One region of the Agrobacterium sp. NPDC058088 genome, then DNA from elsewhere that is predicted to be linked to it. Evidence: riboswitches for the same ligand, from Rfam matches in the RefSeq annotation. Region 1 holds a riboswitch; each other region holds the start of a gene.
What was found. A riboswitch is a leader RNA that binds a small molecule or an ion and turns the genes downstream of it on or off. The one in region 1 is predicted to bind cobalamin.
Positions count from the first base shown of each region.

Region 2: it holds a riboswitch for cobalamin, as region 1 does, so the genes downstream of both, ACFVTJ_RS07380 (CbtB-domain containing protein) here and ACFVTJ_RS13650 (acyl-CoA thioesterase) in region 1, are expected to answer to the same signal.
Region 3: it holds a riboswitch for cobalamin, as region 1 does, so the genes downstream of both, bluB (5,6-dimethylbenzimidazole synthase) here and ACFVTJ_RS13650 (acyl-CoA thioesterase) in region 1, are expected to answer to the same signal.
Region 4: it holds a riboswitch for cobalamin, as region 1 does, so the genes downstream of both, ACFVTJ_RS12045 (ABC transporter substrate-binding protein) here and ACFVTJ_RS13650 (acyl-CoA thioesterase) in region 1, are expected to answer to the same signal.

Region 1 is NZ_JBHVSU010000004.1:98,084-105,995, reverse strand. Features, by position in the region: gene ACFVTJ_RS13655 (DUF1852 domain-containing protein) at 1-847, opposite strand, end outside; cobalamin riboswitch at 1,144-1,353, shown strand; gene ACFVTJ_RS13650 (acyl-CoA thioesterase) at 1,451-1,807, shown strand; gene ACFVTJ_RS13645 (LysR family transcriptional regulator) at 1,810-2,697, shown strand; gene ACFVTJ_RS13640 (GNAT family N-acetyltransferase) at 2,781-3,359, shown strand; gene ACFVTJ_RS13635 (LysR family transcriptional regulator) at 3,440-4,291, opposite strand; gene ACFVTJ_RS13630 (MFS transporter) at 4,382-5,671, shown strand; tRNA gene ACFVTJ_RS13625 (tRNA-Ser) at 5,807-5,896, opposite strand; partial or broken gene ACFVTJ_RS13620 (dihydrodipicolinate synthase family protein) at 6,072-6,284, opposite strand; gene ACFVTJ_RS13615 (polysaccharide deacetylase family protein) at 6,360-7,912, opposite strand, start outside.
Region 2 is NZ_JBHVSU010000002.1:426,817-434,728, reverse strand. Features, by position in the region: gene ACFVTJ_RS07425 (hypothetical protein) at 56-343, shown strand; gene dmeF (CDF family Co(II)/Ni(II) efflux transporter DmeF) at 354-1,343, opposite strand; gene dmeR (Ni(II)/Co(II)-sensing transcriptional repressor DmeR) at 1,417-1,689, opposite strand; gene ACFVTJ_RS07410 (hypothetical protein) at 1,819-2,166, shown strand; gene ACFVTJ_RS07405 (helix-turn-helix domain-containing protein) at 2,227-2,640, shown strand; gene ACFVTJ_RS07400 (GNAT family N-acetyltransferase) at 2,844-3,332, shown strand; gene ACFVTJ_RS07395 (type 1 glutamine amidotransferase family protein) at 3,354-3,920, shown strand; gene ACFVTJ_RS07390 (hypothetical protein) at 4,017-4,337, opposite strand; gene ACFVTJ_RS07385 (CbtA family protein) at 4,343-5,053, opposite strand; gene ACFVTJ_RS07380 (CbtB-domain containing protein) at 5,065-5,247, opposite strand; cobalamin riboswitch at 5,408-5,635, opposite strand; gene ACFVTJ_RS07375 (c-type cytochrome) at 5,823-6,743, opposite strand; gene ACFVTJ_RS07370 (c-type cytochrome) at 6,831-7,265, opposite strand; gene ACFVTJ_RS07365 (LysE family translocator) at 7,468-7,912, opposite strand, start outside.
Region 3 is NZ_JBHVSU010000001.1:899,186-907,097, forward strand. Features, by position in the region: gene ACFVTJ_RS04520 (LTA synthase family protein) at 1-1,547, opposite strand, end outside; gene ACFVTJ_RS04525 (NAD+ synthase) at 1,769-3,448, shown strand; gene ACFVTJ_RS04530 (glyoxalase superfamily protein) at 3,728-4,105, opposite strand; gene ACFVTJ_RS04535 (hypothetical protein) at 4,296-5,126, shown strand; cobalamin riboswitch at 5,197-5,380, shown strand; gene bluB (5,6-dimethylbenzimidazole synthase) at 5,475-6,191, shown strand; gene ACFVTJ_RS04545 (DUF2865 domain-containing protein) at 6,384-7,484, opposite strand; gene ACFVTJ_RS04550 (NADP-dependent malic enzyme) at 7,620-7,912, opposite strand, start outside.
Region 4 is NZ_JBHVSU010000003.1:436,284-444,195, reverse strand. Features, by position in the region: gene ACFVTJ_RS12050 (FecCD family ABC transporter permease) at 1-779, opposite strand, end outside; gene ACFVTJ_RS12045 (ABC transporter substrate-binding protein) at 776-1,807, opposite strand; cobalamin riboswitch at 1,965-2,200, opposite strand; gene ACFVTJ_RS12040 (GNAT family N-acetyltransferase) at 2,251-3,129, opposite strand; gene argE (acetylornithine deacetylase) at 3,332-4,456, shown strand; gene ACFVTJ_RS12030 (2-hydroxyacid dehydrogenase) at 4,479-5,402, shown strand; gene ACFVTJ_RS12025 (cupin domain-containing protein) at 5,431-5,787, shown strand; gene ACFVTJ_RS12020 (aldehyde dehydrogenase family protein) at 5,979-7,442, shown strand; gene ACFVTJ_RS12015 (tartrate dehydrogenase) at 7,456-7,912, shown strand, end outside.

The sequences.
Region 1 (7,912 bases):
AATCCTGGTGGTTCAGGTCTGGCTGATAACGCGCGCCCGCCACAGAATTGGCGTTATAAATCTCGGGCCGGTAGATTTTTTGAAAAGTCTCCATCGTGCTGACGGTGCTGATAAGCTCGAGATTGGTGTAATCACCGAGCAAATCACTGACAAAATAAAAAGCCAGTGGAGCGACGCTATTCAGAGGCATGAAGTAGCGGACCCGCAACCCCATTTTTTTGAAGTATTGGTCAGTCGAAGAGAATTCATTCTGCTGGTATTCGACACCCAACACGGGATGCCGGTTGTCAGTCCGATGATAGGTTCTGCTGCTTGATGCGCTCAGGCATATGACTGGCGGCTTGCTGAAATTCTCCTTGTAAGCGGCCGACTCCAGGAAACACTTGAACAGGTTTCCGTGCAGATCGCCAAATTTTTCTGGCGTGCTGAATTGGGCCCGGTTTCTGTTGTGCTCCGGCAGCACCACGCTGAAGTCGTAATCCCGGATATAAGAGGAGAAATTATTGCCGACAATGCCGTCAATGCGCTCGTTGGTTTTTCGATCGAAGACGTTCGTTTTCAGGATTTCAATCAGTGGGAAAGCATCATTCTTGCCTTCAGCACCAATATTCATTTCGACGGATATGATTTCGAGCTCCACAGAATAACGATCGCCTTCAGGATTATCCCAATACGCCAGAGCGTTGAAACGATTGTCGATCATCCTCAGGGCGTTGCGCAGGTTCTCTTTCCGGTTCTTCCCTCGAGCGAGATTGGCAAAATTGGTCGTAATGCGCGTATTTTCTGAAGGATGATAATCCTCGTTGAAATAAACTCTCTTGAGATCAAAATTAAAATCTCTGCTCATCGCGACCCGACTCCCTAGTCACCGATATAACCATCGAATTTTTTGAACTATATTTCAGGATACATCGAATATTGCTTTCCATATCCTCAGATAGTCACCGTTTATGCTGACCATAATTGAGAAGTATGTGATATGTGCCCGAGAATTTGAGCTAGTAAAAATGGTTTTATTTCATTGAAGCATGAGCCATGTTCATGGTTGGACGTGTCGCTGGACTGGATGTCATCTGTTTCGCACCCCTCAGCTCTTCGATTACATTCGAGTGATAGATGTCTTGACCAGTTCAACGACATGCGACATTGATTAGCCATCGTGGTTCTGCGGACGAAGGTCCGGAGCTAAGAGGGAATTCGGTAAAGGCTTTAAACACAGCCTGAATCCGAAGCTGCCCCCGCAACTGTAAGCGACGAGCGAAAGTCCATCACGTCACTGAGGCCTGCCTCGGGAAGACGGACCAAAGCTATGACCCGCGAGCCAGGAGACCTGCCGCGATCGATAACGTCCACGGGCGGGGTGTCCCGGAGTGCCGCTTTCGCGACAGGCATTCCCGTGCCTTTGCCTCTGCGTCATGTCCCGCCCTGCCACAACCTGATGGCAGCGCCGATGACAGAGACCGCAACGATAAAAAAGCCTGCCCAGCGCGGCTCGATAACCAGTCTCATCGATATCGTCTTTCCCGGAGATACCAACCATCACGGCACTCTCTTTGGGGGAACGGGCCTCGCTCTTATGGATCGCGTCGCCTTCATTGCGGCAACTTGCTTCTGGCGAACATTTTTCGTAACCGCGTCCTGGGAACGCATCGATTTCAGGCAACCCGCACACATCGGGCACATCATCGAAACCGCGGCGAGACCACTCAAGGCCGGACGCCGTTCCCTGGCGGTCGACAAGGACCACCGGCCGGTTCCCGTTTACGACCCGGCCGAAATCATTTCCCCTGAGAAGGAAGGGGCATAACCATGTTGGACAGGCAACATCTTTCGATCCTGCGAGAAGTCGACCGCATGGGCAGCCTCACGGCCGCGGCGGAGCGGCTGAATGTCTCCCAGTCTGCTCTCAGTCACACGATCCGCAAGCTGGAAGATCGGTACGGCGTGGCGATGTGGGAAAAGGATGGCCGCAACCTTCGTCTCACCGATGCGGGCCGCTATATCCTGACACTAGCGCAACGCGTTCTGCCCCAGATCGAGAGAGCTGAGAATGTTCTGTCGGATTATCGCCACGGACAACGAGGTTCGCTCAAGATCGGCATGGAATGCCATCCATGCCACCAGTGGCTGATGAGCGTCACAAAACCCTATCTCATGGAATGGCCAGATGTAGGCTTGGAACTAACGACCTCGTTCGCTTTCGGCGGCGTGGCGGCGCTGACTGGATATGAGATCGATATACTGATCACACCGGATCCTATCGAGATGCCCGGGATTCACTATTTGCCGGTGTTCGATTACGAACTCGTGCTTGCGGTGCCAGTCGATCATCCGCTGGCGCTGAAACGCCATGCCCAACCTGCGGATCTGCTGGATGAGACGCTGTTTACCTATCCGGTACCGCCGGAGCGGCTGGATGTGTTCACGCAATTCCTGGTGCCGGTCAATTGCCGCTTGCGCCATCACCGAAATATCGAGACGACGGAAATGATGCTGCAGCTTGTAGCGGCAGGCCGCGGGGTCAGTGCCATTCCCGATTGGCTGGTGCGACGGGAAGCGGCAGCACTGGGGGTCCGCTCCGTCCGCATCGGTCAAAGCGGCATCCAGAAAAGCATCCATCTCGGTTTAAGAGATGGTGACGACACTGTTGATTTTATCGCCGGGTTTCTCGAGACCTCGCGAAAAACATTGGCCTGACGAGTCGGTGCCTTATCGGCATTGCTATAACCGGGCTTGCCGATTTTGATCGGTTCGCGGCCCTAGCCGGAGGAAGCACCTGTATGCATATTGATAACTCATCGTCGGGCTGGCTCGCAGATGACGCCGCACATACAGTAAAAGCGGAAGCCCGAGCTTTCTGTCTACGGATGATCAATGAATTCTACGGCATCGGTTACACGCCCGCCTGGCACTCCGATCTGGACTCGCTGTTGAGTGCCACACCCGAAAACTGGTTTTCGAACGGGGAGCGCGGAGGTTTCCTTCTCGTCCGGGATGATGCAGGACGCATCATCGCTGCTGGAGGTCTCTACGGTCTGGGAAAAAAGCCACCCACGAGAGAACGCCTGCGAGATCGCTACCGCGACGCGGAAAGGGTGTGTCAGATCGTCCGGGTCTATCTGGAGCCAGGCGCCCGGCGGAAGGGACTGGGGTCGTCGGTAGTCTCAGCTCTGGAGACCAGGGCACGCGAACTGGGCTACATCACCTCCTATCTTCACGCCGACGCAAAAACACCCGACACGCTTCGTTTCTGGAGGAGCCAGAGATACAACGAGTTCGGTCGGTTCTCCTATCCGTCACCAAGCGGAACGGATAGCAGTGTGGACTTCGAGAAGTCTCTGCATGGCGATTTTGAATGAGAACACGAAGATGTCTTTGTGTTTCAATCGGAGCCGTTTCGACTGATCCTTGCGATTCGGGCCTTAAAACGCCCGCCGCTTCAGGAGGGGCGAAATGCCCCTGTAATCCGTCGAAGCACGGCGTTCGCATGGTCGCCAGTGACCGTGGAAATCATCACGACATCCAGTTTCGGAAGCTCCGGGAGCGCATGGTTCCTGACCTGCCTTACACCGGCGGGAGCAGCGCTTTGCGCCAGAAGCCCGATACCAATCCCTGCTTCGACAGCGGCTCCCACCGCCGTTGCCCCGGTCCCGACGAACACTTCGCGCCAGGCGCTATCCGCGCTCTCCAGCGCCCGAAGAGCCATGGCTCGTAAATTGCAGGGCTCGGGTTGAAGCACGAGGGGCACGGGAACGTCTGAACGAAGATCGAAATCCGCAGCGCAATACCAGCCAAAGCTTTCCTGAAACAGCGTTTCTCCATCCCTGCGGATATCATCATGCCGCAATACGACGATCGCATCGAGCTCTCCGGCATCATACAGTTCAAGCAGGTTTCTCGTGCCGGCGGTGCGAAGATGAAGTGTAACGCTTGTCACGCGCTCACTGACCATCCGAAGTATCCGCGGCAGGTCGGCCCCGATCAGATGATGTGTGACACCGATCGCCAGCCGCGTCGGCTCCTGACCGAAGACATCAAGTGCACGGCGGCCAGCAGAGACATAGGCGCGCGCGGGTTCCAGAAAGCGTTCGCCTGCCGCCGTCAACCGCACGCGGCGCGGTGTCCGTTCGACCAGACGATGTCCCAGCATGTCTTCGAGGCGGCGTAGGCGCAATGATATCGCCGCTTGCGACGTATTCATCACGCCTGCCACCTGTGTGAACGATTGCAGTTCGGCAACGAGAAGAAAAGCCTCGACGGCCTCGGGATCCAATGAGCGCATGGCATTCATAACAAACTGTTATCGCTGAAACTTGCAAGCCCCTAATTCTATCGACGCTTCAGGACGGATATTGCACGACACTCTTAGTAGGAGCTTTTCGTGTCACAGATTTCTTCGTCCTCGCCTAGCGCTGCCCCTGTCGCCGATCCCCGCATATGGGCAGTGCTTGCTGTGGCGGTCGGAACGCAGACCGCAGGCTCATTCGTATCGCAGGGAATTTACATTCTCGTACCCTTCTGGCGAGAAGCATTTGGCGTTTCCCTCGCATCCGCGTCGCTTGCCGTCACGGTCATGAACGGCGTCCAGATTGCGACGATGTTCACGCTCGGCCGTGCCATCGACATTCACGGCGAGCGTCGTATCGTCGGCATTGCCATGCTGGGCATGGCAATCGCCATGGCCTGCGCGGCGACATTGGCAAACAGCCTGCCCGCGCTGCTCGTTTGCATGGCATTTCTGGGGGGCACCTACGCTGCTGTCCAACCGGGCGGCACGCGGGCGATCATGCGCTGGTTCCCTCCCGCCAAACGTGGAATAGCCACCGGGTTTCGGCAGGCCGCGGTTCCCTTCGGAACGATGATTGCAGCAGCCCTCCTGCCGTTCATGGCAGTTCGTTACGGGTGGCATGCGGCGGCATGGCTGTGCGCTGGAGTCTCCATCGCCGGCGCTGCGCTCTTCTGGGGGCTGTATCGTGAAGGAGGCGATGTAGCGGCAAAAACAGAGCGTCCGCTTCCCTTGTTAAAACTTGCCCGCATCGTGGGACAGGATCGCAGCTTCTGGCCCGTATTGCGGCTTGGTATTGCCATGTCGGCATTTCAGTTCACCCTAACCGCACACGTCATCGGCTTCATGGCGGACGGACTGGGGCTTGGTCTCTTTGTCGCATCGTCCATGTTTGCAGCAACACAGCTTGCGGGAATTCCCGGCCGCATTCTCCTCCCCTGGCTCAGCGATCGTTACCGACCCGGTCTTCGTGGTCAATCGTTCGGACTGGTGTCCGTCATTGCTGCCGGCGCCGCCACGCTCCTCGCGCTTCTCCCGATCGGCACGCCACCAGCGGTTATCCTCCTCGTGCTTGTCATCTTGGGGATATTCGGGATCGGCTGGTTTCCGCTCTACCTCCTGCAGATCGCCGAGAGCGCACCAAAAGGTTCGATCGCATCGACAATCGCCTTCGCGTCCACGATCTGTTTGGCCGTCATGGCAATTGGACCCTATCTTTTCGGGCTCCTGGTCGACCGTTTTGGCTATGGCGCGGCTTGGTCAGCGCTGATCATACCGGTTGTCGTGACCGCGCTGCCGCTGACCATCCCATCACCGCGCCTCCCGAGGACTCAAACCGGCTCGCCGTTAGATGGAATATTGAAGTTTATGACCGCACACGAATGACAGCGGCCGTGTTCGGGAAAGCATCGGCGATGCCACAGAGGTCAAGCCGCGTACGGCTTATTGCCACGCCGGCAAATCATAACGCCTAGTCAATTCTATGATAATGCATGACAATCTAAAGGAGCTTGGGCTCAATGGCGGAGAGGGTGGGATTCGAACCCACGATACCCTTGCAGGTATGCCGCATTTCGAGTGCGGTGCATTCGACCACTCTGCCACCTCTCCGCATGCGCGAACGCTTGCGTTGCGCGCTCCTCTTAAACATCAAAGGCCGGACTGACAAGCGGAATTTCGTGTTTGTGTCACAAATTATTCGTCATGCACGAGGTCCGAAAGAAGGCTTGGGCGTCTGGCTGTTTAGTGAACATTTTTCGGGTGGCGCCGTGTTCTCGCGTCGCTTTCACAGCCGCTTATAGCGCCGCAGGATTTCGATGATCTTTTCATCCTGTTCCTGATCCGGCAGAAGGGCCGGCTTGCGGCTGGCGCCGACGGAGGGGTCTTGCAGGTAGAGCGCGCGCTTGACCATGGCGGGTGCGAAGCCGAGAGCGTAGAGATCGGTGCGGAAATTGGCATAGGTCGCCTGCTGGCGTTCGGCTTCAGCGATGTCGCCAGCTGCCCACATGGCAAAGCTTGACCACAATCTCGCACTGCCGCGGGACGGTCGAGAGAAGAAAAGCAGAGATCGCCGTTAGATGAACCGGAAAGGCAGGCCCGAGATGAGCGCCTTGACGAAGCGCTTTTTTTGAAAGCGCCCATTCAACGAAACGCGCGGCAGCTGTGCCGGTTTTTCGAGGCTTTGAGGACCGAGAACACCGGCCTGTGTGGTGACCGCCACGGAGAAACCCGCCTCCGATACTGCTTTCGCTTCGCGCTCTCCGACGGCCCTGACCCAGCCATAGGGATAAGAGAAGGATTGCGGCCGCTGGCCGACATAGGCTTCCACCACACGCGTCGATTCCTCGATCTCATGGGCAAGGCGTGCCGCATCGATCTTGCGCATATTCACATGCGTCATGGTATGTGCGCCAAAATGCACCAGCGGATCGTCCGAAAGCCTCCTGAGTTCGGCAGCATCCATGACGAGGTCGTCCACGATCGCGATGGGATCGATGCCGTGCTGTCTCGCGAGGCGATCGATCTTTTCCACCGCTTCATCTTCCGCGGATTCCTGGACGAAGTTTTCGAGCCGGGCGAACGCCTCCACCTTCTGCGATGGCGTAGCGCATTCCACCTGCTCCGGCCCTGCGCCGAAATCGAACTCGAACGACGCGGCTTTCTGCGTCAGAGCCGCCGCGGTTTCCCACCACAGGCTTCGGCTCCGTTCGACAAAACCCGGCGTGATGAAAATCGTGTAGGGAACGGCGTATTTTCGGAAGATCGGCGCGGCATGTTCGGCATTGTTGCGATAGCCGTCATCGAGCGTGAAGGCACAAAACGACCGGCCTTCGCTGCTGTCGGCAAGCAGAGCCGGCAGATCATGCAGATGGACTGGCACGAGGCCGGATTCGAGCGCGGCCTGTATCGCCTCTTCCAGAAATTCCGGCGTCACGGTCAATTGCACATTGGGCGCAAAGGCAGAAGCCGCATGCCCCGGACGCACATGGTGAAGCGTGAAAATCACACCCCGCCCGGCAAGGGAAGGAAATGCCGAGCGGAGAGCCGGAAGAGAACTCACCTCCAGCCCCGCCCTTATGACCCCATATTTCATCAGGCGTTTGACCGGCGGAAAGATCGCACTTGCCGATTGCCCTGATGCCAGACCCGGAAGGATACGTTTTTTCAGCACCCGCAAGGCCGTCAGCGGCAGATCGATCAGGCCCGGCAGGGGATCGTTCGGTGCAAAAGCGGCCCAGCTGCGTATTTTGCCGAGAGACATGAGATAATCGCGAAGGCTCGTCTGCCCTCTTCGTGCCAACGTGAAAGCGGCAACGGCATCGCGGACAAGATAGGACCAGGAAGCGCCCTGCCGTGCAGTGACCGCCGGCCCGTTGGGCATGTCATTGGCCACCCGCCACAGCAGCCCGCCAAGATCGATGCCGGCGGCCGAGCAGAGGCCGAACCACGACCACGGGCGTGGATTGACATCGAGAAGTTTCAGCTCTCCATCCCGGCCGTCGAGTTTGAACTCCACCTCGACCAGTCCGCTGTGGCCGGCCGACTTCAATATTTTCCGGGCAGCCTCAATCGCTTGCCGGTTATCGACGACCTCAACACAGGTGCTGGTATAACCGAAATCGACGG
Region 2 (7,912 bases), on a different contig from region 1:
CGGACAAGTCAGCGCCGTTAACCATTTGTTAACTTTTGAACGCGGAATCACCGACATGCAGATCGAAAGCAATATTGGCGGATATAACTATCAGGGTCGCATCCGCGACATCGAAAAAGCTGGCAGTGCGCAAAGCGCGCCGGAAGAGCAGGCCGTGAAGCGCGGCCCCGGCAACCCCACCGTTTCCAGCACCATTCTTTCCCAGTCGCTGGCCAATGTGCTGTGGGCTGTCGGAAATGGCAGCGCACCCGCCCGTCAGGATACGCCTGCGGCTTCCGCCGAAGACACGGCGGAAGCGCAGGCTGAATGGGTGCGCAGCGCCTATTCGGAATATACCGAATAGGCGATTCCCATCAGGCACTTGCCGGGCTGACCTCCACCGTCACATGCGACAGTTCATGTATGGCGGCAAGTTTCTGCTTATAAAAGGCCGGCGCTTTCGGCGCCTGCGAATGGATCGCCACGATGGCCGCATGGTGGCCGGGACCTACCTGCCATACATGCAGGTCGGTGATGCGGTCTTCTTCCGTTTCCACGGTTTCACGGATTTCCTGCGGCAGGTCGTCCGCCAGCGGCACCGCATCGACAAGCGTCGTTGCCGTGGAGCGAATGAGCCCCCATGACCAGCGGGCGATGACGAGACCGCCGACGATTCCCATCAACGGGTCGAGAAAGTTCCAGCCGTTCCACTTTCCGAGCAGCAGCGCGACGATGGCAAGGACCGAGGTCAGCGCATCCGCCAGCACATGCAGATAGGCGGCGCGCAGATTATTGTCCCGCCCGCCCTTTGCACCATGCTCCGCATGCGAACCGTGATCGTGATGGGCATGTGAACCGTGGGCGTGGCCATGCCCGTGTCCGTGTCCATGATCGTGGTGATGGTCATCCTTCAACAGCAGGGCGCTGACGAGATTGACCGCCAGACCGATGACGGCGACGAGAATCGCCTGGTTGAAATCGATTTCGACAGGGCTGATGAGGCGCATGCCGCTTTCGACGGCAATCAGCAGCGCCACGACCGCAAGCACGACAGCGCTGGCAAAACCGGCGAGATCGCCGAACTTGCCGGTACCGAAGCTGAAGCGCGGATTGCGCGCCTCGCGCCTTGCATAGAGATAAGCGAGCGCCGAAATCAGCATCGCGCCCGCATGGGTGGACATATGCCATCCGTCCGCCGTCAGCGCCATGGAGCCGAACCAGTGTCCGGCGACGATCTCCGCCACCATCATGACGGTGGTCAATGCGATGACCATCCAGACGCGCCTTTCATTGCGCTCATGATTCTGGCCGAGATAAATATGGTGGTGCTCCGCCGTGGCGAAAGGTTCGGAAGTCGTCGTCATGTCGCTAATCCTCTCAACTCAACCGGTCCTTGAACTCTGCCGGCCTTTCTTCATTCCGCCGGCATGCGCTGATTCACCGGATGTACGTCTTCAGCACCTGGGCCAGCTCTTCCGCCGCCCGCGCCCGCTCATCTTCATTTTCAGCATGCACGACATGTTCGTGCAGATGCTCCTGCATCACCTCTCCCGTCAGGCCTGAAAGCGCGCCGCGCACCGAAGCGAGCAATTGCAGGACCTCGCCGCAGGGCTTGGCATCATCAAGCGCACGCTCCACCGCCTCCATCTGCCCTTTCAGGCGGCGGATGCGGGCAAGCAGCTTGTCCTTGTTGCGGATCGTATGGGACATGAGCACCTCATATACTATAGGGGGGTATAGTATATTGCTGTTATTTTTTGCGCAAGGCGTGCATGACGCAATCTTCGGGAATGTTTCGGACCTTAAAAATGCTCCATCAGAACTAGGGGACTCACGGTCATGACGACTATCGCAGCAACCAGCAGCATCAATTTCGCCTCTCCCGTCCGCGGCATCGCGCCTGCGCATAACCGGGAAAGCCAGTCTACCACCGAGGCTCTGCAGGAGCTCACGCGGGCGGCCCATCGCGCCATTTCGGTGGCAGGCAATGTCGCCACCACCGTCGCTCCGCTGGCCGGGGCCTCCGCGAGCCTGGCTGCTGCTCTCTGGAACATGGACAGCGGCGCTTCCGCCCCCACTGGCGCCAATGCTGAGGTGGCCGCTTCCGCCCCGCCGGATATGGCAAGCCTCGAATCGCAGATTCTGAAGGCATTAGCCCAGGCGCTTGGCGTCAACGACGCCGCTTAAGGCCATTGAACCGGGGACGGAAAAGCCATATCTCTAGAGACTGGAGATATGGAGAAAGCCATGCTGTCCATCGGTGAACTGTCGAAACGCACCGGCGTCAAGGTACCGACGATCCGCTATTACGAGCAGATGGGCCTCATCCGCGAGGCGGATCGTTCGGATGGCAACCAGCGCCGTTACGAAAAATCCGACCTCGAAAGGCTGGCCTTCATCCGCCATGCGCGCGATCTCGGCCTGAACATCGAGGCCATCCGTGAGCTGCTCGCGCTCAGCCAGCACCGGCAGATGCCCTGCGAGGGTGCTGATCGCATCGCCGCCGAGCATCTTGCCCATGTGCGCGAGAAGATTGCCAGCCTGAAAAAGCTGGAACACGAGCTGGAACGCATCGTCTCCCATTGCCACGGCCATTCGATCGAGGATTGTTATGTCATCCGCGCGCTTTCCAACCATGGCATGTGCGAAGGCGAGCATTGAGCCGAAAACCGAGCTTGACAGATGACGGATTCGGGCGCATTGCATCTCTCATGATCAACGAACGCGCACCCATCTCCTGCTCGTACTTTTGGGCCTTCCTTTAAGGGCGGCTCGACAGATCATATTGTCAACAAGCCGCCGTCAGGCGGCTTTGTTGTTTTCAAACGTCCTGACGGCACCGATAAGACCAAAGGACCGAAGAAATGACCGAAGATAGCTCCCTCACATTGGAAAGACCGCCCGTCGTCATCATTCGCGGCGCGCGCAAGACGGATTTGCCCGAGCTCAACGAGATGATCACGCTGCTTGCCTCCTACCATGGCGATGCGGCGGCGATCACGCCGGCGAAGCTTGAGCGCGACCTGTTCGGCGCCCTGCCCTGGGTGCATGGTCTCGTCGCCGAAGCCGATGGCGCGCTGATCGGTTACGCCCTGCTTCTGCCGCTCTACAGGGCGCAGGAAGGCCGGCGCGGGCTTGAGCTGCATCATCTCTTCGTGCGTGACGGTCATCGCGGCCATGGCACCGGCCAGCATCTGGTATCCCGCGCCCGCGATATCGCCAAGCGCCTCGGCTGCGACTATCTTTCCGTCAGCGCCACGACCGGTAATGTCGCGGCGCATCGTTTCTACGAAAACATGGATTTCGCGCCGCGTCCGGTTACCGGTATGCGCTACATGCAGTCCATCGCCTGATTAAAAACCACGGAGACGGCCATGACACGGATCGCCATTGCGCTCGCACAGGATTTTGCGGACTGGGAACCGGCGCTGCTCGCTGCGGCGGCACGCAGCTATCTCGGCGTCGAGATCGTTTATGCGACCCCGGACGGGCGGCCGGTAACGTCGATGGGCGGGCTGAAGGTGACGCCGGATACACCCTATGATGCGCTCGATCCCGTTGACTTCGATGCGCTCGTCATTCCCGGCGGTCTCAGCTGGGAAAAGGGAACGGCTGTCGAACTTGGCGGGCTGGTGCAGCGCTTTCGCGAAAAGGACCGGCTGGTGGCCGGTATCTGTGCAGCCGCTAGCGCGCTGGCGGGCACGGGTGCTCTGAACGATGTTGCCCATACCGGCAATTCGCTCGCCTCACACAAGGGCTATCCGGCCTATCGTGGCGATGGTCTTTATCGCGACCAGCCGAAAGCGGTCAGCGATGGCGGCATCATCACCGCACCCGGCAGCGCGCCGGTGAGTTTTGCTGTGGAAATTCTGAAAAGCCTTGGCCTCTTTGGTCCGGAAGCCGAGGCGGAACTTCAGGTTTTTGCGGCGGAGCATCGGTAAGGCGGACGCTGATATTACAGGTCGCCTAAGCCCCCACCTCATTCCTGTGCTTGTCACAGGAATGAGGTGGTGCAAAATACGAACGTCCTGGCACCCTCACCCATCACCCCGATCAAGCACCCGGCACACGCGCGCCACGGGCTCCTCGTCCTCCCCGGCAATCGCACGGCGAATATCGCGGCTGTTCAAATGCAGACTGCGGCCGGCGGGTAAATTTGCACGTTTTATCTTGGCAAATGCCGCCAGCAAAAAGGCTGCTTTATTGTCGTGGAAAAAGGCAAGAGCCGCCTGCCCCGCGGGACTCGGCCCCAGCACGGCCTTGAAGGCAAGCCGGTGTACGGCGCAAGGCGCGCCGTGGCCGGGAACGGCAAAACGCAGCGCATCGAGTTCGTCACTCCATTCCGCTGCGTCTTGCATGGTTTTCAGGCCTGCTGGAAGCGCTTCAGGAAAAACGCGCTCAGCGTGCCGAGAAGCGCCCAGAAAACGAAGCTGGTGACTGTGGCGGCAACGATGAACTGGCGTTCCAGCGGCAGCGGCGCCAGCGCATGTTCGCCTTCCGGCGGTAGGGGCGCGCCCACCACATGCGGCGCGACGATCAGCACCAGCGCCAGAACGATGGCCCATGGCTCGCGGCGGAATGCGATCAGCGCAATGCCGCCCGCGGTTGCGGCAACCGTCGAGAGCCACCAGATCTGCCGTGCCTCAAGCGCGGCGGCCGGGCTGCCCGGCAGTTCCGGCGGCAGGCCGATCATGGGGGCGAGCATCACGGCGGCAAAACCGGCAACACCCCACAGAAGACCCTCGCGCCAGCCAGCATTGGTGCCGCGCAGCGAAATGAGGCCGGTCAGCACCAGCGCGTACCCGATGGCGGTCAGCACATTGGCGGCGACGGTGTAGGCGGTACGCTCGAAACCATCGGCCGGCGCCCAGGCCTCTTCATTGTGCTCGTGGGCGGAAGCCGCAGCGCCCGGCGCAGGCGCATCATGGCTGTGGGGTGCTTCGCCGGCGCTTTCAAAAGTTTCCGCCTGAAGGATGAGCGGCGTGGTGCCGACAGCCTGCATGGCCGAGACAGCGAAACCGCCGACAATGCCGACGAGCACGGCGGTAAAAACGATATTTCGGAAAGACGACATGCTACTTCCCCTCAATGGCAGGGGAAGGCATTGGCATGGCGCGTGTCGTGCGCGGCATTGTGAACGGCTTCCACATGGGAAAAGCCGACAAAACCGACGACGAACAGGCCGAGCACGATCGCGGTGAGCGATTGCGCGAAGCTCGCTGTTTTTGCAGACGCGGCGGCATTGGCCGTATTCTGATTAATGGACATGGTGACCCCTCTCCGGCGCGACCCCGCGCCTTTGGACGCGGCCGGGCGGCAGAAGCCGCGAGACCGCATGCGATATACTTCACCACGGGGATACGAGACTGACACAGGGCGGCATTGATCCCGCCACCCTGAAATTCCGCTCTTCCGGACACCCCGCCGGCATGGATATTTCCGTGATGGCAGGTCTCCTGGCTTACGGGTCAAAACCTGAAACACCTTCCCGGCATCGCCCTCGCCTTGAATGGGGCGAGATGGCTTGCCAGTGGCATTTCGTTTCAGGCTCTCCGCTCACAGTTGCGGGGGCAGCCACGAATGAGGATGTTTCCCTATCGTGTTCCCTTTTCACCTTCCGGAACGCCCGGAAGGAACCATCACAAGGTTGTTATCCGCCGGGCGAGAGCGGGAGTCAATGGTGGCCGCGTTTGCTTTGAACGCACAGGGCTTTACGGCCCTCTTCCGTGATTCTCGGGCTTGTCGCGAGAATCCAGCCACGTAGCGTCAAATCCATCAGTTGTGGATGCTCGGGACAGGCCCGAGCACGACGTGAGGTGCATGGCGGGCGCCAGCAAGCCTTTTTACCGCGCCGGTATCGCCTTCAGATAGGCGGCAATCGCATCTCGGTCTTCGGCGGTCAGATGCGCCATGTTCTGCTGGACCTTGACCATGGAGCCGCCGGCGCTGTCGAAGTCAGGGGTGAAGCCGGTTTCGAGGTAGCCGGCAATATCGGCCTTCGTCCAGCTTCCAATGCTCTGCGAGCCGGGGGTGATATCAGGAATGCGGCCCTCGCCTTCCGGATTGGGACCACCGGCCAGCCACTGACTAGCAAGGAAGCCGCCCAGCGCATCGCGCGGCGTGTGGCATTCGCCGCAATGGCCCGGCCCTTCCACCAGATATTGGCCGCGCAGCAATTCAGCATTGGCGTTGGCAAGTTCGACGCGCGGCGGTGCGGAGGGATCGAAATAGAGGAACTTCCAGCCGCCCAGCGCCATGCGCAGGTTGAAGGGGAACGGCAGATCATGGTCCGGCGCGTCGTTCTGGCTGGCCGGCAGGGTTCTCAGATAACCGAAGAGGTCGTTGATGTCCTTCTGCGTCATGCGCGCATAGGAGGCATAGGGAAAGGACGGGTAGAGATGTTCGCCGTTCTTGCCCACACCCCGCGTCATCGCATCGCCGAATTCAGCCAGGGTCCAGCCGCCTATGCCATGTTGCGGATCGGAGGAAATATTGGGAACATGAAAGGTGCCGAAGGGGCTTTTCAGCGCCTGTCCGCCGGAAAGCGTCAGCATCCCCTCGCCCTTGGCATCGGGTGCGGCATGGCAGCTTGCGCAGCCGCCCGCCCAGAACAGCGTTTCGCCATTGGCCAGATCCGGTTCGCCGAGGCTTACCCAATGGCTTGGCGCCTGCCGCTGAGGGGCGGTAACCCAGGTGAATATGCCGTAGCCCGCAATGGCCGCGACAACGGCCCCGCCCACGAGTTTCGTCCAGATGGAGGACATGCCCTCTCCCCATTCTCACCTGACCCGGTCAGATGTCTTTCGGTCGGAAAAACGCCGCCGGGAAGCGGCGTTTCCAAAGTGCTTCGATTACTTCTTCAGACGATAGGTCTGATGACAGGTGCCGCAATCGGCGCCGAGGGTCTTCATGGCGGTGGCGACGCCAGCCTGATCGGTTGGGAGATTGGCGAGAACCGTGTCCGCATCCGCGCCGAGCTTCTCGGCCTTGGCCTTGAAGTCCGCGAAGTTTTCCCAGATGGCGGGCGCAGCGGCGCTACCGGTTTCCGAGCCGGCGGGGAACTGGTCCGGGAAAGCCTTGGCATTGGTGCTGATGGTCGTCACGGCTGCCTTGACGGCGGCAGCGTCAAAGGGTTTTTCGCCCTTGGAGATGGCGGCGAGCGCCCCCATGGAGCCGCCGATCTGCTTCATCATGCCTTCGCGTTTTTCGACTTCGCCGGCAGCGTAGACCGCTCCGGCGCAAAGACAGCCGAACAGCATGGCCGCCGTGATGGTTTTGAGTTTCATGCACACTCTCCTTGATTCCGGCGGGAACACCGGGCGCTAGATAGAACGGGGCGAGGATGCCCTTTCCGGATGGCGAAAAGAAGTCACATTGCGGTGAATTTCACCACAAAAACAGAAGTCTAGACGCGGCCTGGATGCAGGGTCACGGTTGGCTCTACGGTGCGGATCTGACGGCTGGCTGAAATTGAGGGGCATCCCTCAATCATTCGCCCACGCTCCAGGAAAATGCCTCCCAAAAGGTCATGAGCGCAGCGGCAATCAGCAGAAAGCCTGCGGCGCGGCCGATGAAAATGGTGGCAGCGGGCGACGAGATGAGCCAGGCCCGGCTTCTGTCGGCCGTCAGGGCCACGGTTCCATAAACGGCGAACTGCGTCACGGCCACCATGGCACCCATCACCAGCCCCTGCATCCAAATCGGCCCGAAGCCGGGTTTGATGAATTGCGGATAGACCGCCATCATGAAGAGATAGGCTTTGGGGTTGGAAAGGCAGGTTATCACCGCCCTCCAGAATGCCTTTCTGGAAGAGGCGGTAGCCTGCGCCTCATCGCCATTGACGGTGATGGCGCTGCGCATCAGGCCGATGCCGATCCAGACCATATAGGCAGCCCCACCGATGAGAAGCGGCAGGAACAGCGATGGCAGCCAG
Region 3 (7,912 bases), on a different contig from region 1:
ACCATGCCCGGCATGTAACCGCTTTCCACAAAGGCCTGGCCGAGCGGCGGCAGGTGATCACCGAAAAGGACGATGATGGTTTCGCGATCGCGTTTTTTTGCCCAGCGCATCAGCTTCAGCAGCGCTTCGTCTGCTTTCACGACACCCTGCGAATAGGTGGCGAGCGCCTCGGAAGCCGAGGTGGAAAGACCGCCCGTTACACCGATGGTGTTTTCAGCATAACGGTTCGTTTCGTAAGGGCCATGTCCCTGCAGGGTGACGGCAAAAAGGAAGAGAGGGTTCTTTGCCGTATCCGTGGTCGCCATGATTTCGTCCATCAGCGCGTCGTCGGAGGCGAAGTTGCCGCGTTTTTCCATGGCCGGCAGCGTCTCTTCGGAGCGGAATTCCTCAAAACCGAAATTTTTATAGACCTGCTTGCGGTTCCAGAACCATTCCTGGAACGGATGCATGGCAATGGCGGAATAACCTTCGCCACGGAAGAAGCTGGCAAGTGAAGGCACCGGACGGCGGATATATTGCTGGTAGGGAATGCTGCCATAGGGCAGGAAGGCGTTGGAAAAACCGGTCAGCGCCTCAAATTCCACATTGGCCGTCATGCCGCCGAACTCGGGGGAAAACACATTGCCGGACTGTTTGGCGCGGATCGTCGGCATGGGGTCGGCCGACAGCTCGACGTTTTCAAGCCGGGTCGGATCCCACAGCGATTCGCTCATCAGCATGATGATATCGGGGTAATCGCCCTTATTGGCAGCAAAGGAGGCGGGTTTCGAGGTGAGATCGGCGATGCTGCTATCGCCGTAACCCTCGGGCGCCGAGACATTGGCCATGGGAATGTTGAAGGCGAAGGCCATCAGGAAACCGTTATGGCGGTAATTTTCCTGCTGGTCCCACATCATGGGAATGATGTTGAGGCGATCACGCACCCAGGAATAATGCGAATAGTCCATCAGCGAGGCGAGACCGGCAAGAAGCGGCAGCGTGAGCATGAGACCCGCGGCGCGCTCGCGCCAGCTTAAGCCCGGCGAATGGCGGCGCGCCAGCAGCCAGAGCGCCACAAGCGCGGCGATGGCGGCGCAGAGGCCGAGACCCACAAGCGCAGCCGTCAATGGTTGCGCCTTCAGCATGGTGGGCAGAAGCTCAAGAATCTGGCGGCCGAACAGCAGGTCGGAAGGGTAAAGCGGATCGGAGAGATAGGTCTGTTTTTGCGCAGAAATAAGCCCCGTCAGCGCGCAGAGCGGCGCAATTGCAATCAGCGACAGGTAACGTCGGCCAAGCATGGCATCCAGCGCCACGAGAAGGGCGAGCATGGCGGCGATGGTGGTCACGCCCGGGCGGGCGGGGGAGGTGAGGAAGGCGCCAACGTCATGGAGCGAACCACGGGCGATCCATTCCAGCGAAACGACGAGTACGATGGATGCGAGCGTGAGATTGGCAAGCGTATAGGCAGTGCCCGAAAGCTTCGAAAGGCCCCTTTTTGCCGCAGGCGAAAAGACAAAACCAGCCTTTTCGGAAGCCGTTGTTTTTGGCGCCGAATGTTTCAAACCCATACTCCGGTATTTCAGGCGGCAGCGCCGATCCGGGGAGGTGAATCGGGCGTTGCAAAAGTGTCATGTAACTGTCACATAAGCGCGATGAATGCGACATGAACTTTGCTGACTCTGGCGGGCGTGGTGATAACCTTCGTGTGAACGGGGATACCGGTCCTTGAGCCGCTGCGGTATGCAATTGCCGCGTTGCGGAGCGGCCACGGGCGCGGTATTGAATGGGCATGAGCGACAGACACGATATCAAGAACCATCTCCGGATTGCCGTTGGGCAGTTCAATCCGACTGTTGGCGACGTGGCGGGCAACCTCGCCAGGGCGCGTGAGGCGCGGGCCGATGCGGCGACGCAGGGCGCCGACCTGCTGCTTCTGACCGAGCTGTTCATTTCAGGCTATCCGCCTGAGGATCTGGTGCTGAAGCCGGCTTTTCTGAAAGCATGCCTGAAAGCGGTGGAAGAACTGGCGGCAGAAACGGCCGATGGTGGGCCGGGTGTCGTCATTGGCTTTCCGCGCCAAGGCGAGACGGGCCGGCACAATTCGGTGGCGCTGCTGGATGGCGGCAAGATCATTGCGCTGCGCGACAAGATCGACCTGCCAAATTACGGCGAGTTCGACGAAAAACGCGTTTTCTCCGAAGGGTCGATTTCCGGTCCCTATAATTTCCGTGGTGTGCGGATCGGCATTCCGATCTGCGAGGAAATCTGGAACGACATGGGCGTGTGCGAGACGCTGGCCGAAAGTGGGGCGGAAATCCTGCTGGTGCCGAATGGGTCGCCCTATTATCGTGGCAAGCTGGATGTGCGCCATCAGGTGGCGCTCCGGCAGGTGATCGAGAGCGGGCTTCCGCTCGTTTTCGCCAATCAGCTGGGCGGGCAGGACGAGCTGGTATTCGACGGTGCGAGCTTCGCCTTTAATGCAGACAAGACGCTCGCCTTCCAGATGAGCCAGTTCGAGGCCACGCTTGCCGTCACCGACTGGAAACGTACCGCGGACGGCTGGCGCTGCGAGAGCGGGCCATTCTCGAAGATTCCCGAGGGCGAGGAGGCGGATTACCGCGCCTGCATGCTGGGCTTTCGCGACTATGTTAACAAGAACGGTTTCAAGAGCGTGGTTCTTGGCCTTTCCGGCGGTATCGATTCGGCGATCTGCGCTGCCCTTGCCGTCGATGCGCTTGGTGAGGAGCGGGTGCGCTGCATCATGCTGCCTTACCGCTATACCTCGGAAGAATCGTTGAAGGATGCCGCCGATTGCGCCCGGGCGCTCGGTTGCCGTTACGATATCGTGCCGATCGTCGAGCCGGTGGAAGGCTTTCTCTCGGCGCTGTCAGAACTTTTCGAGGGCACCGAAGAGGGCATCACCGAGGAAAACCTGCAGAGCCGCACGCGCGGCACCATTTTGATGGCCGTTTCGAACAAGTTCGGCTCAATGGTGGTGACGACGGGTAACAAGTCGGAAATGTCTGTGGGCTACGCCACGCTTTATGGCGATATGAATGGCGGTTTCAACCCCATCAAGGACCTCTACAAGATGCAGGTCTATGCCATTTCCGCCTGGCGCAACGCCCATGTGCCGCCGGGTGCGCTGGGCCCTTCCGGCGAGGTGATCCCCGCCAACATCATCGCCAAGGCGCCATCGGCCGAATTGCGCCCCAACCAGACCGACCAGGATTCGCTGCCGCCCTATCCGGTGCTGGACGATATTCTCGAATGCCTTGTCGAGAAGGAAATGTCGGTCGAGGAAATTCTGGCGCGCGGCCATGATTTGGCGACCGTGCATCGGGTGGAGCATCTGCTCTACCTCGCCGAATACAAGCGCCGGCAATCGGCGCCGGGTGTTAAGATCACCAAGAAGAATTTTGGGCGTGACCGGCGTTATCCGATCACCAACCGGTTCAGGGATCGGTGACTAAGGCGGTTTCCGGAAGGCGCGTTTAAGGCCGGTCCTGCGTCATCGAGGTTGATTGCCTGTGAGACGGTGCGGCATATTTCTTCTCCCCGCCGGGGAGAAGGTGGCCCGAAGGGTCGGATGAGGGGGCACGATTGCCGTATCTCACTACCCTTGCCCCCTCATCCCGCTGCCGCGACCTTCTCCCCCTCGGGGAGAAGAAACATGCGGCATGCGCTCGGTCCACGATGGGGGTTCATGAATGGCGCGGAGAAAACCCCGCGCCACTCTTCACTCACCTCAAATAACCTGCCCCACATCGATGCGATTGCCATCAGGGTCTTCAAAGACAAAGGCCCTCAGACCATAATCCTTGTCCTGCAGCCCCTTGATGATGCGCAGCCCATGGCTTTTGCAAATCGCGTGCAGCGCATCGACATCGCTCACCATCATATGCGCCACGTTGAAAGGAGCTGCCCTGTGGGCCGGCTGCAATGTCAGATGCAGCTCGGCATTGCCCTGTTTCAGGATCATGAAGCCGACGGGATTGCCGTTTTCGAAGGTCTTTTCGAAACCGAGTACGCCGACATAAAAATCATGGGCCTTTTCGATACTTCTGACAGGAAGCATTGCGGCGATCCGGCCGAACCGGATGCCGTGATCGGCGATGGTATTCATCGCGGAACCTCGGATCTGGGAGAAACGGGGAGGGTCACGGGCGGTGCCGGAACGCTGGCGTTTTTTCCGATTTGAATTTGCAGGACGGTGCCTGCGGCCATAGGATCATAATCACGGCGGTGGTTAAAGCAAACGGAATGTGCGCGCGTGCCAACGGTCCGAGCCAGACTTTTAAAGCCCGGGAGGCAGAATGCGCAGTTCCATCGAAATCTTCAACATCCGCACCCGACAGATGCGGATTGTGTGGCAGACGCCTGACCTGTTCGAGGCGCCGAACTGGTCGCCGGATGGCAAATATCTGCTGTTGAACAGCGAAGGGCTGATTTATCGCCTGTCTCTTACCGGTGATGCGTCGCCGGAGAAGGTCGATACCGGCTTTGCCACGCTCTGCAACAATGACCACGGCATTTCGCCTGATGGTTCGCTTTATGCCATTTCCGACAAGGTGGAATTCGGCAAGAGCGCCATCTATCTCCTGTCCTCGGCAGGCGGCGTGCCGCAGCTGATGACGAAGAACCTTCCTTCCTACTGGCACGGCTGGTCGCCGGATGGGAAGAGCTTTGCCTATTGCGGCATTCGTGATCAGGTTTTCGATATTTACTCCATGGACATAGACAGCGGCGTTGAGACACGCCTTACCCATGGTGAAGGCCGCAATGACGGGCCGGATTATTCGCCTGACGGTGCGTGGATCTATTTCAATTCCAGCCGTACCGGGTTGATGCAGATCTGGCGGGTGCGGGTGGATGGTTCCGCCGTCGAGCGTATAACCGACAGCCCCTATGGCGACTGGTTTCCACACCCGTCTCCGACCGGTGATAAGGTGGTATTCGTTTCTTATGACGCCGACGTCTTCGATCATCCGCGCGATCTCGACGTGCGGGTGCGGCTGATGGATATGGATGGCGGCAATGTCGAAACGCTTTTCGAGCTGTTTGGCGGGCAGGGCACGATGAACTCTCCCAACTGGTCACCTGATGGCGACGAGTTCGCTTATGTCAGATATTTCCCGGTGGAATGATGAAGGCAAGCTGCGGCAGGCCACATTGCCGCACCACCTGCACGACACTTGTGTTCGCAAGCTTTTTTGCCCATAGCTTCACCCGTCAGGTGCCCGCCCTCCGGCGGGAGAATCGGGAATCCGGTGAAAAACCGGAACGTGCCCAACGCTGTGAGGCGGATGCTCTGTTTCTCATGCCACTGAAGCAATTCGGGAAGGCGAAACGGGGCGGATGAAGCTTAGTCAGAAGACCGGCCTGGCAGGATGGACCGAACCGCGCGGACGGCGGCAGGTTGCTGGAAAGCGCGTCGTCGCTGCAAACCTCCCATGGTTTCGGCACCGGCCCGCCCGCATTGTTAGGGATAAACGATGCCGACCGAACCGCCCGTCACCACGCCACACGACACCAACCCCTTCGATCACGCGCTTTCACCCGCTCGCCCGTTTTCCGGGGACGAGCGCGAGGCGATCTACCGCGCCATCGAGACGCGGCGTGATGTGCGCGACCAGTTCCTGCCAGAGCCGCTGCCGGATGATCTCGTCGAGCGCCTCCTGAGAGCGGCGCATGCCGCTCCCTCTGTCGGTTTCATGCAGCCGTGGAATTTCACTCTCGTTACCGATAGCGCCGTGCGTGGGGCTGCATGGGAAGCCTTCAGCCGCGCCAATGAAGAGGCGGCGGCGATGTTTGCGGGCGAGCAGCAGGCGCTTTATCGCAGCCTTAAGCTCGAAGGAATCCGCAAGGCGCCGCTCAGCATCTGCGTCACCTGCGATCCGACACGGGGTGGCAAGGTGGTGCTGGGCCGCACCCATAATCCGCGCACGGATGTCTATTCCACCGTCTGCGCCATCCAGAACCTCTGGCTCGCGGCCCGCGCCGAAGGCGTCGGCGTTGGCTGGGTCAGCATTTTCCATGACAGCGATATCAGGGCCATTCTGGATATTCCCGATCATATCGAGATCGTCGCCTGGCTGTGCCTCGGTCGCGTCGATACGCTTTATACCGAACCGGAACTGGCGGTGAAGGGCTGGCGGCAGCGCGTGCCGCTGGAAGAGCTTGTGTTTCGTAACCGCTGGGGTGGGGTGTAAACACGGAGGCCTGCGAATAGGGCGGGACATTGGCGTGCATTTCTTCTCCCCGCCCGGGAGAAGGTGGCCCGAAGGGTCGGATCAGGGGGCAACATTGCCGTACCTCACCACCCTTGCCCCCTCATCCCGCTGCCGCGGACTTCTCCAAGGCGGGGAGAAGAAATACGCCTCGCGCGCTCGCTGACGACGTAGTCACTGCTGCGGCTGTATACCTTTCAGCGCCGGGTTTTTCAGGTCGATCTTGCCGGTCTGGTCCGGCAGGAATTTGGGTCCGATGACACGCACTTTCGCATCGTTCGGGTCATAGTCGCGCTCGGGAACGGGTTGCTCCGGCGGCTTTGCGGCCTGCTGCTCGGCGGGCTTTGGGGCCTTGTCACCTTGGGGTGATGGAATGGTGGTGATGCTGGAATAGGGCTTTTCGGCTTCCGGCCGGGACGCCTGTTCCTGCTTTTGCATCTCCTCGTGATAGGCTGCCATGTTGCAGGCGCAGCCGGGCGCTTTCGTTGAGGCATTGCGATAGGCGAAGGCGGTGGGCAGGTCCTTGTAGGGTTTGCCGGTCTCAGCGGACACCATGTCTGCTGTTTCCTGATCCGTCATGGAGTGGAAATAGAGTTCCGTTTCGGTTCCCGGGCACATTTTCTGGCACTGTTCGGCCTGGGCGCGGAAATCGAGCGGCGAGGCGTTGGAGGCGATCGGGAAGAAAGAGCCGTCGCAGGTGCGCACGCAGAGTGTGCGAAGCCCGCCCTCGGCGGAGGCATTGGGGTAGGGCGAAAGTCCTGTCTGTCCCGGCTCAACGCCACCCTGCCTGAAGGCATCGGGATAACGGGTTACGTTGGGAGCCTGGGGCGGTCGCGTGGCCGTTTCCGGCATCGTCGTGCAGCCATTGGCATCGAGGGCGGCGAGAATGCGCTCGCGCCTGACGTCACTGTCGTCGTTCCTCGCCGCCGCCATGGCATCGTCGCGGTCGCGGATGATCGCGTCACGTTCGGCCTCGGCATCCACCAGCGCATCGCCGATCTCGGCGCAGAGCCCGGCATTGGGATTGCCATAAACGATGACGCTGCCTGATGAGCAGCCATAGCTGCGCATGTCGTTCCTGATCTTGCGGATGACGATGTTCTGGCGGGCAAGCGCATTGGCGTAACGACGCACCTCGGCCGTATTGCCGATGACGCGCGGCGGCTCGCGCAGCTGTTGATAAAGCGTATCGCAGACCTGGTCCGCAAAAGCGGCGGCAGGAGCGATGAGAACAAGGGGAAGCAGGAGGCCGATGATGCGGCTGCGCCGGGTCAATTGTGCGATCCGTTTGATGTCCCCGGCCTGTGGCAGGGGTGTTATGCTTCGGGAAATCCGTGTTTCAGGAAGATAACATAGGCTGTTGCCGCAATGCGGCAACAGCATGTTCAAAACTGCGTTAATGCGCCTTCATCACACCGAAGGGTGCGAGGCCTGCACCACGGCAAAGGCCGCCATGTTGACGACGCCGCGCGAGGTGACGCTGGGCGACAGGATGTGGGCGGGCAGGGCCGTGCCGAGCAGGATGGGGCCAACATGCAGGCCTTCCGTCAGCGTGCGGGTGACACCGAGCGTGATGTTGGCGGCGTCGAGGTTCGGGAAGACCAAAAGGTTCGCCTCGCCGGTCAGCACGCTGTTCGGCATCGCGCGCTTGCGCAGCGTTTCCGACAGGGCCGAGCCGCCCTGCATTTCGCCGTCCACTTCCA
Region 4 (7,912 bases), on a different contig from region 1:
ATCGCAGCCGTCATGATGGCGGAAACAGAGATCAGCACCGTATAGACCCAGCGCACCGGAATGCCGAGCGAGGCTGCGGCCTGACCGCCGAAGGCGAAGGCATCGAGCGCCCGCGCGTACCAGAGACAAACGATAAGACCCGCAAGGCTGACCGGTAGCGCCAGCCAGACATCCGGCCAGCGCACGCCGGAAAGATTGCCGAGCAGCCAGAACATGATGCCGCGCGCCTGTTCGGCATTGGCGGATTTGGTGACAATGAAGGAGGTCATGGCGTTGAACAGCTGCGAACCGGCAACGCCCGCCAGAATGATGGCGCTGTTGCCATGCCCCGCCCGCACGGCCAGAAGGCTGACCAGCGAAAAAGCGACAAAAGCGCCGATGAGAGCGCCCGCCGGCATCGTCAGAAAGCCCGCGCCGAAGCCCAGAAGCGCCACGGCGACGGCGCCGGTGGAGGCGCCGGCGGAAATTCCGAGAATATAGGGATCGGCAAGCGGGTTACGCAAAAGAGATTGCAGCACCGCCCCGGCGAGCGCCAGCGACGCCCCGCAGCAGGCGGCAACAACGGCGCGGCTGAGACGGTAACTCCACACGATGCCCTCATCCAGCGGTTCAAGCGGATAACCCGCGTGGAAAACGCGGTTGGCAATCGTCTTTACTACAACATCCAGAGGGATGGCAGTTTCGCCGATGGCCGCCCCGGCCATCAGCGCGACAAGCAGCAGGGCGAGCGCGGCAAATGCCAGCCCCGCCCTGCCAAGATGGGTGGAGAAACGGTTCACTTGGCAAGGCCAGCGGCCGAAATCGCCTCGGCCAGCGTTTCAATACCTTCGATGGTGCGAATGGTCGGGTTCATCGCCTGCGCATCCATCTCAAACACACGACCTTCCTTCACGGCGGGCATGATGCTTGCCACGGGATCGCTGGCCAGGAACTTCAACTTGACGGCAATGTCATCGGCGGGGAAACGACGTCGATCCATCTTGCCGGCAACAACCACAGACGGATTGGATTTGGCGATGGTTTCCCAGCCGACGGTCGGCCATTCCTCATCGCTTTCAATGACATTCTTCAAGCCCAGCGCGGACATGATGTAACCGGGAGCGCCATTACGGCCGGCGACATAGGGATCGATATCCAGTTCGGCACTGGAGAACCAGAAGACGGCGGAAAGCTTGCCATTGGCGGAGGCGATCTTCGCACGGGCGGCTTCCTCGCGCTTCTTCAGGTCGGCAACAACTTCTTCTCCGCGATCCTGCACGTTGAAGATTTTGGCGAGGTCGCGGACTTCCTGATAGATCAGCTCCATGGTGAAGCCGGTGTTGCGCACACCATCACCGCCGCCGGAATTGTCCTTACCGACGCAATCGGCAGGCGAGGTATAGACGGGAATACCGAGTTCGGCGAATTGCGCCGGCGTGCCAACAACACCCTCGGGACCGATCTGCCACTGGAACTGCGTCGTAACGAGTTCAGGCCTCTTGCCGACAACGGCCTCGAAGCTCGGATCGTTATCGGCCAGCCGTTCGACCTTGGCGTTGGCCTCCTCGTAGCCCTTAAGAACTGGACCGATCCACAGCGCCGTGCCGACGACCTTGTCCGCAACACCAAGCAGGTAAAGAACCTCTGTCGTGCTCTGGCCAACGGAAACGGTGCGGGCGGGCGCCTGCTTGAAGGTGATCTCCTGACCGCAGCTGCTGATTGTCAGGGGATAGGTGGTTTCGGCAGCATTGGCACCGACAACAGGCAAAACCAAAAGTACGGCAGCCAGAAAGCCGGCATGGACCGGCAGGCGTCTAGAATGAAACATGTGTTCTCCAGTCGAAAGTAAAACTTATTCCAGAGCAGCAGGCGTCAGAACGCGCAGCAACAGCGGGACGTCTTGTACGGAGAACGGTAATAGGACGCAAACGAAATGTTATGAAATAACATTACAAAATCCTCCTCCGGGCTTCCCCGCCCGTAACGATGGTTCATATTTTGACGGCAGGTCTCCTGGCTCACGGATTTGCGTCTCTCATCTGCCTTCCCGCATTCCGAAAAATACAGTGGCATGACGCCTTTGAGCGTCACTGGGATGAACGACAATCCGCTTACAGTTGCGGGGGCAGCCACGGCATTGGACGAAAAAGATCGCCCGCACCATGTTCCCTATTAATCCCTTCGCCTTTCGGCTGCAGGAACCGTCCCTTTCTCACATAAGGGGCAACAGACGGGGCGTCAATTGCGATCGTGTCGCAGCTCAGCACAAAGTCAGAACAGGGAAGGACCCGCCAGCGCAAAAATCTTTGCCGCGCCGGACCCCATGGGCTGCGGCACGTCTTTGGACATGGTCGTCAGCGTTTCGATCACCACCAGGCCGGATTGCGCCAGAAAATCGGAAAAGGAGCCGCTGTCGCGCACGGCATCGAGACGGACAAGCTGTGCTTCCAGATCGGCAAAATGCCGCCTGACGAGCGCGATTGCATCCGTTTCCTCCACTGCAACGACCGGACCCACGATATGGCCTCGCCCCGCTGCCCGGCGAAAGGCAAAAGCGACAAGCCGGCCAGCCTCGAACAGGCCGTAGCCTGTCTTTTCCCTGAGAAGGCGCGACAGGACGCGTCGGCGCGAAATGCCAAAAGCCGCCCGGTCCATGTCAACCACATCGGCAAAATGGTCTTCTGATAGCGGCTCAATCTTCTGTTTTCTGCCAGGGGACGGCATCTCTGCCGGACATTGCGCTTTTCCCCGAAAGAGATGCACTTTTTCCGTCTCTCCGGCAAAACCCAGCCCGGCAAACAACCGCCTCGACTCGTTCGTGGCATTGAGTCTTAGTGATATGGCTGGGAATTTTTCCAGAAGTCGCCGCACCAGCCATGGTGCCACACCCTGCCCCTGGAGGCGCGGCGAAACGATGACCATGCCGAGCGTCGCAAAACCCTCATCACAGGGAAACAGCATGGCGGTTGCGACGACGCGGTCGATCTCATCAAGTGCCGCGAGGCCAACACCACACTGCCGCAGAAAACACCATTCATTCGCGTGGTATCGCCATCCAACAGCCATGGAGAGGGCATGCAGATGATCCGCCTCTACATCGGCGATATCCACGGTTCGCAACTCGAAACTATCGACCTTGAGCAGCTCCATAGCAAACGGCTCTCATTTCCTCCGGTGCGGAACCTTGATCCCGGCAGCCCAGCCCACGACTTCCGAAGATAACCAGCCTTGCCAGCACGAATTTTCCGAAAGCACTGGAAGGACACAACAATCTACCGAAAACATGCGCATTTCAGCAGATAAACGCCGCCTGCCACTCTAAGCTTTCGGCGTTGAAGCAGCGGAGGCAGCCATGAACGCAATCGAAATTCTGGAGCGTCTTGTCGGCTTCCCATCGGTCGTCGGAACCGACAACGGCGATATCGCCGGATGGATCGCCGATTATCTGGAAAACCACGGCGCGAAAGTATCGCTGCTGGCCGGGCCCGAAGGCGACCGCGCCAATCTCTTCGCGAGCTTCGGCCCGACGGATGTCGCAGGATATATCCTTTCCGGCCATATGGATGTGGTGCCCGCCGGTGAGCCCGAATGGTCCTCCGATCCCTTCACGCTGAGAACCGAAGGCGATCGTCTTTACGGGCGTGGCACCACCGATATGAAGGGTTTTCTCGCCACTGTTCTCGCCGCAGCACCGGCATTTTCGCGCATGGCGCTGAAACGACCGGTACACATTGCCTTTTCCTATGACGAGGAGGCCGGTTGCCGCGGCGTGCCGCACATGATCGCCCGATTGCCGGAATTATGCGCAAAGCCGGTGGGCGCGATCATCGGCGAGCCGAGCAATCTGCTTGCCGTGCGCGCCCACAAAGGCAAGGCCGCCGCGCGCATCACCATTCGTGGCCGCTCCGGCCATTCATCGCGGCCCGATCAGGGCGTCAACGCCATTCACCTCATGACCGGCATCATGGCAAAGGCGGTCGCAACAGCGCAGGCGCTGACACAGGGGCCTTTCGAAGCGACCTTCGAGCCGCCCTACTCCTCCTTGCAGATCGGCACGGTGAGGGGCGGACAGGCGCTCAACATCATTCCAGACCATTGCGCCATCGAGCTGGAAGCGCGCGCGATTGCCGGCGTTTCGACACTCGCGCTGCTTCAGCCGGTGCGAGATGGCGTGGAAACGCTCGCCGCTGAGGGCATCGATATCGAATGGACACCGATGAGCGACTATCCGGCATTGTCCCTTGCCGGCGATGCGCCACTGGCAAAGCTTCTGGAAGAATTGACCGGCGCGCCCTGCATCGCCGCCGTCAGCTATGGCACCGAGGCCGGGCTTTTCCAGGCGGCCGGTATCGACGCCATCATCTGCGGCCCGGGTGACATCGGTCGCGCCCACAAGCCGGATGAATATATCACCGCCGGCGAATTGTCCGGCTGCCAGTCAATGCTGGAAAAACTGGCAAACCGCTGCACGGTTTGAACCTTCGAAACACGGATTTCAAATGACGTTTTTCTTCAATTCCGACGCCAGACGCGGCGAGATTTTCCGGCAGGCGCTCGCTCGCGAGCTGCCGGATCTGCCCTTTTCGATGGATGCCGCAAGCGTCGACCCGAACACGGTTCGATACCTCATCAGCTGGACGGTGCCCGAAGATATAGGCCGCTACCGTAACCTCGAAATCCTGTTCTCTATCGGTGCAGGTGTCGACCAGTTTCATATCGACGCCGTCCCTCCCCATGTGAAGGTCGTGCGCATGGTGGACGAGGGCATCATCCGCATGATGCAGGAATATGTGATCCTTGGCGTGCTGGCGCTTCACCGCAATTTGCCCGCCTATGTCAGCCAGCAGCGTCAGGGCCTGTGGAAAGCCCTGCCGCAGCGCCAGGCGGACGAATGTCGTGTGGGCGTTCTCGGCGTCGGCATGCTGGGCATTGCGGCGCTGGAGCGGCTCAGACCCTTCGGTTTTCCGCTGTCCGGCTGGAGCCGCTCACCGCGCGAGATCGATGGTGTTACCTGCCATCATGGCGAGGCCGGGTTGGCCACGATCCTCTCGACAAGCGATATACTCGTCTGCCTGCTGCCGCTGACGGAGGAAACCACCGGTCTGTTGAACGGCGAACGTCTGGGGATGCTGCCTGAGGGCGCGGGTCTAGTCCACGCCGGTCGCGGCAGGCAGCTCGATCACGATGCGCTCGTCGACGCGCTGGATCGCGGCAGGCTTTCCGGCGCGGTGCTTGACGTGACCGAACCCGAACCGCTTCCGGAAGACCATGGTTTCTGGACACATCCAAAAATTCTCCTGACGCCGCATGTCGCCAGCGTCACCCAGCCGCATTCGGCAGCCCGAACCGTTGTCGAGAACATCAAACGATACCAGTCCGGTCTCGAGCCGCTCGGCCTCGTTGATCGCAACCGCGGATATTAAACCCACACCGTTCCAGGAAAGGACACCCATGCCGCTTCTCAAAACCATCGACACCAATCCCGCCTTCGAACCCAAGGCCTCCAAGGCCCTGCCTGAACGCCTCATCTCCGGCGACCCGGCCTTCAAGACCTGGGCGCTGGACGAAGCCCGCAACGGCACCGTCCATACCGGCATCTGGGAAGCAACCCCCGGCGAAAGCCGCTCTATCAAGGGCGAGACCTTCGAGTTCTGCCATATTCTCGAAGGCGTCATCGAAATCACGCCGGAGGGCGGCGCACCGTTGCGTTACACGGCGGGCGACAGCTTCGTCATGAAGCCGGGTTTCGTCGGCGTATGGAAGACCATCGAGACCGTCCGCAAGATCTACGTCACCGTGAACGGCTGAACTGAAATCCCGTACTTTCGGCATCAGCCGTGAAGGTTTGTGCCCAGAAAATGCCGACGGACACACGCACCGAAGATTGCGCTGTCCGCTGGCGACAAAACAGGATTTTCGTTCACCGCCGCCGCCGCACTCGGTCGATGCTGCTTGCCATCAGGGACTAGCCTTGAGGCGCATCCAAAAAGGGTTTCCCCATGACGCTCAGCTTCGATCCAGACAGCCTGTCTTTGCCGATCGGCCATTTCATCGGCGGCCGGTTGATCCCGGCTCAAAACGGCATCGACATGCATCGCCCGTCGGATGGCATCGAATATGCCGGCTGCCCCAGAGCGGACGCCACACTGGTCGACGAAGCGGTGCAGACCGCCAAGGCCGCGCTGAAAACCAGCAATTGGGGTGGCATTCGCCCGCGCGAACGCACGAAGGTCCTGCAACGCTGGGCCGACCTGATCGAGCAGGAAGCCGAAACGCTGGCGAAGATAGAAGCGCTGTCCTCCACCCGGCCGGTCGGCCAACTGATCGCAGGCGACATCGCCGTGACTGCCGAACAGATCCGCTTCTTCGCCGAATTTGCCGACAAGGAAGGCGGCGACCTCGTGCCGACCGACGATACGAGCCTCGGCATGATCATGACCGAACCCTATGGCGTCGTCGGCGCGATCACACCGTGGAATTTCCCCGTCTCCATGGCCGGCTGGAAACTCGGCCCGGCGCTGGCTGCCGGCAATGCCGTGGTGCTGAAACCATCGGAAATGACGCCATTTTCCAGTATTTTCATGGCTGAGCTGGCCATCAAGGCCGGCCTGCCCGCCGGCCTCATCAACATCGTGCTCGGTGACGGGCCCGTGACAGGCAACGCCATCACCGGCCATCCCGAGATTTCCAAGGTCAGCTTTACCGGTTCCACGGCCGCGGGTGCTGCCATCATGGCCAATATCGCCCGCACCGGCATAAAGCCCATGACGCTGGAACTCGGCGGCAAAAGCCCGCAGCTGGTTTTTGCCGATGCCGATATCGAAAAGGCGGCGGCTGCGATCGCCGGCAATATTCTTTCCAACGCCGGACAGGCCTGTGTGGCGGGCTCGCGCATCATCGTCGAAGAAAGTGCGGCGGATGCCCTTTCCGCCGCGATTATCGCCCGCATGAAAACGGTAAAACCCGGCCCGACCTGGGACGAGACCACCCAATATTCACCTATTATCTCCGAAGTGCAGCGCCAGCGTATCGATGGCATCGTGCAGGCGGCGGTCGCCCATGGTGGCGAATGCCTGACGGGCGGTGCGAATATGGAGGGCCCCGGCTATTTCTATCAACCGACGCTGATCGCCAATGTGGACCAGACCTCGCCCGCCGTCACCGAGGAAATTTTCGGGCCGGTGCTGACGCTGCAGACATTCCGCACGGAAGAAGAGGCTCTGGCGCTTTCCGATCATCCGACCTACGGTCTGGCGGCGGGTCTTTTCAGCCGGGACGTCTCGCGTGTCCTGCGCCTGTCTCGCGCCATCCAGGCGGGAACGATCTGGGTCAACCGTTACGGGCGTTCGCGCGATCACATCTTACCGACCGGCGGCTACAAACGCTCCGGCATCGGCAAGGATCTCGGTCGGGACGCCTATCTCGCCAACCGCAAGAGCAAAAGCGTCCTCATCGGACTGTAACAGGGGAATTCTCTTGAAAACGCATCGCATCGCACTCATCCCCGGGGACGGCATCGGCAAAAGCGTCACTGATGCCGCGTGGCAGGTGTTGAACACCGCCGCAAAAACTTCCGGTTTTGCGCTTGAGGGCACCGAGTTTCCCTGGTCCTGCGCCTTTTACAAAGAGACCGGCGCGATGATGCCGAAGGACGGAATCGAAACCCTGCGCAGCTTCGATGCCATTCTGCTCGGTGCGGTCGGCTGGCCGGCGGAAGTGCCAGACTCCGTGTCGCTGCATGGTCTGCTGCTGCCAATCCGCAAGGCTTTCGTGCAATATGCCAATATCCGCCCGCACCGGCTGCTGCCCGGCGTGCAAGGGCCTTTGAAGGCCGATGGCTTCGACATTCTCTGTATCCGTGAAAACACGGAAGGCGAATATTCCGGCGCTGGCGGCCGCGTGCATCAGGGCACGGACGACGAGGTGGCCGTCG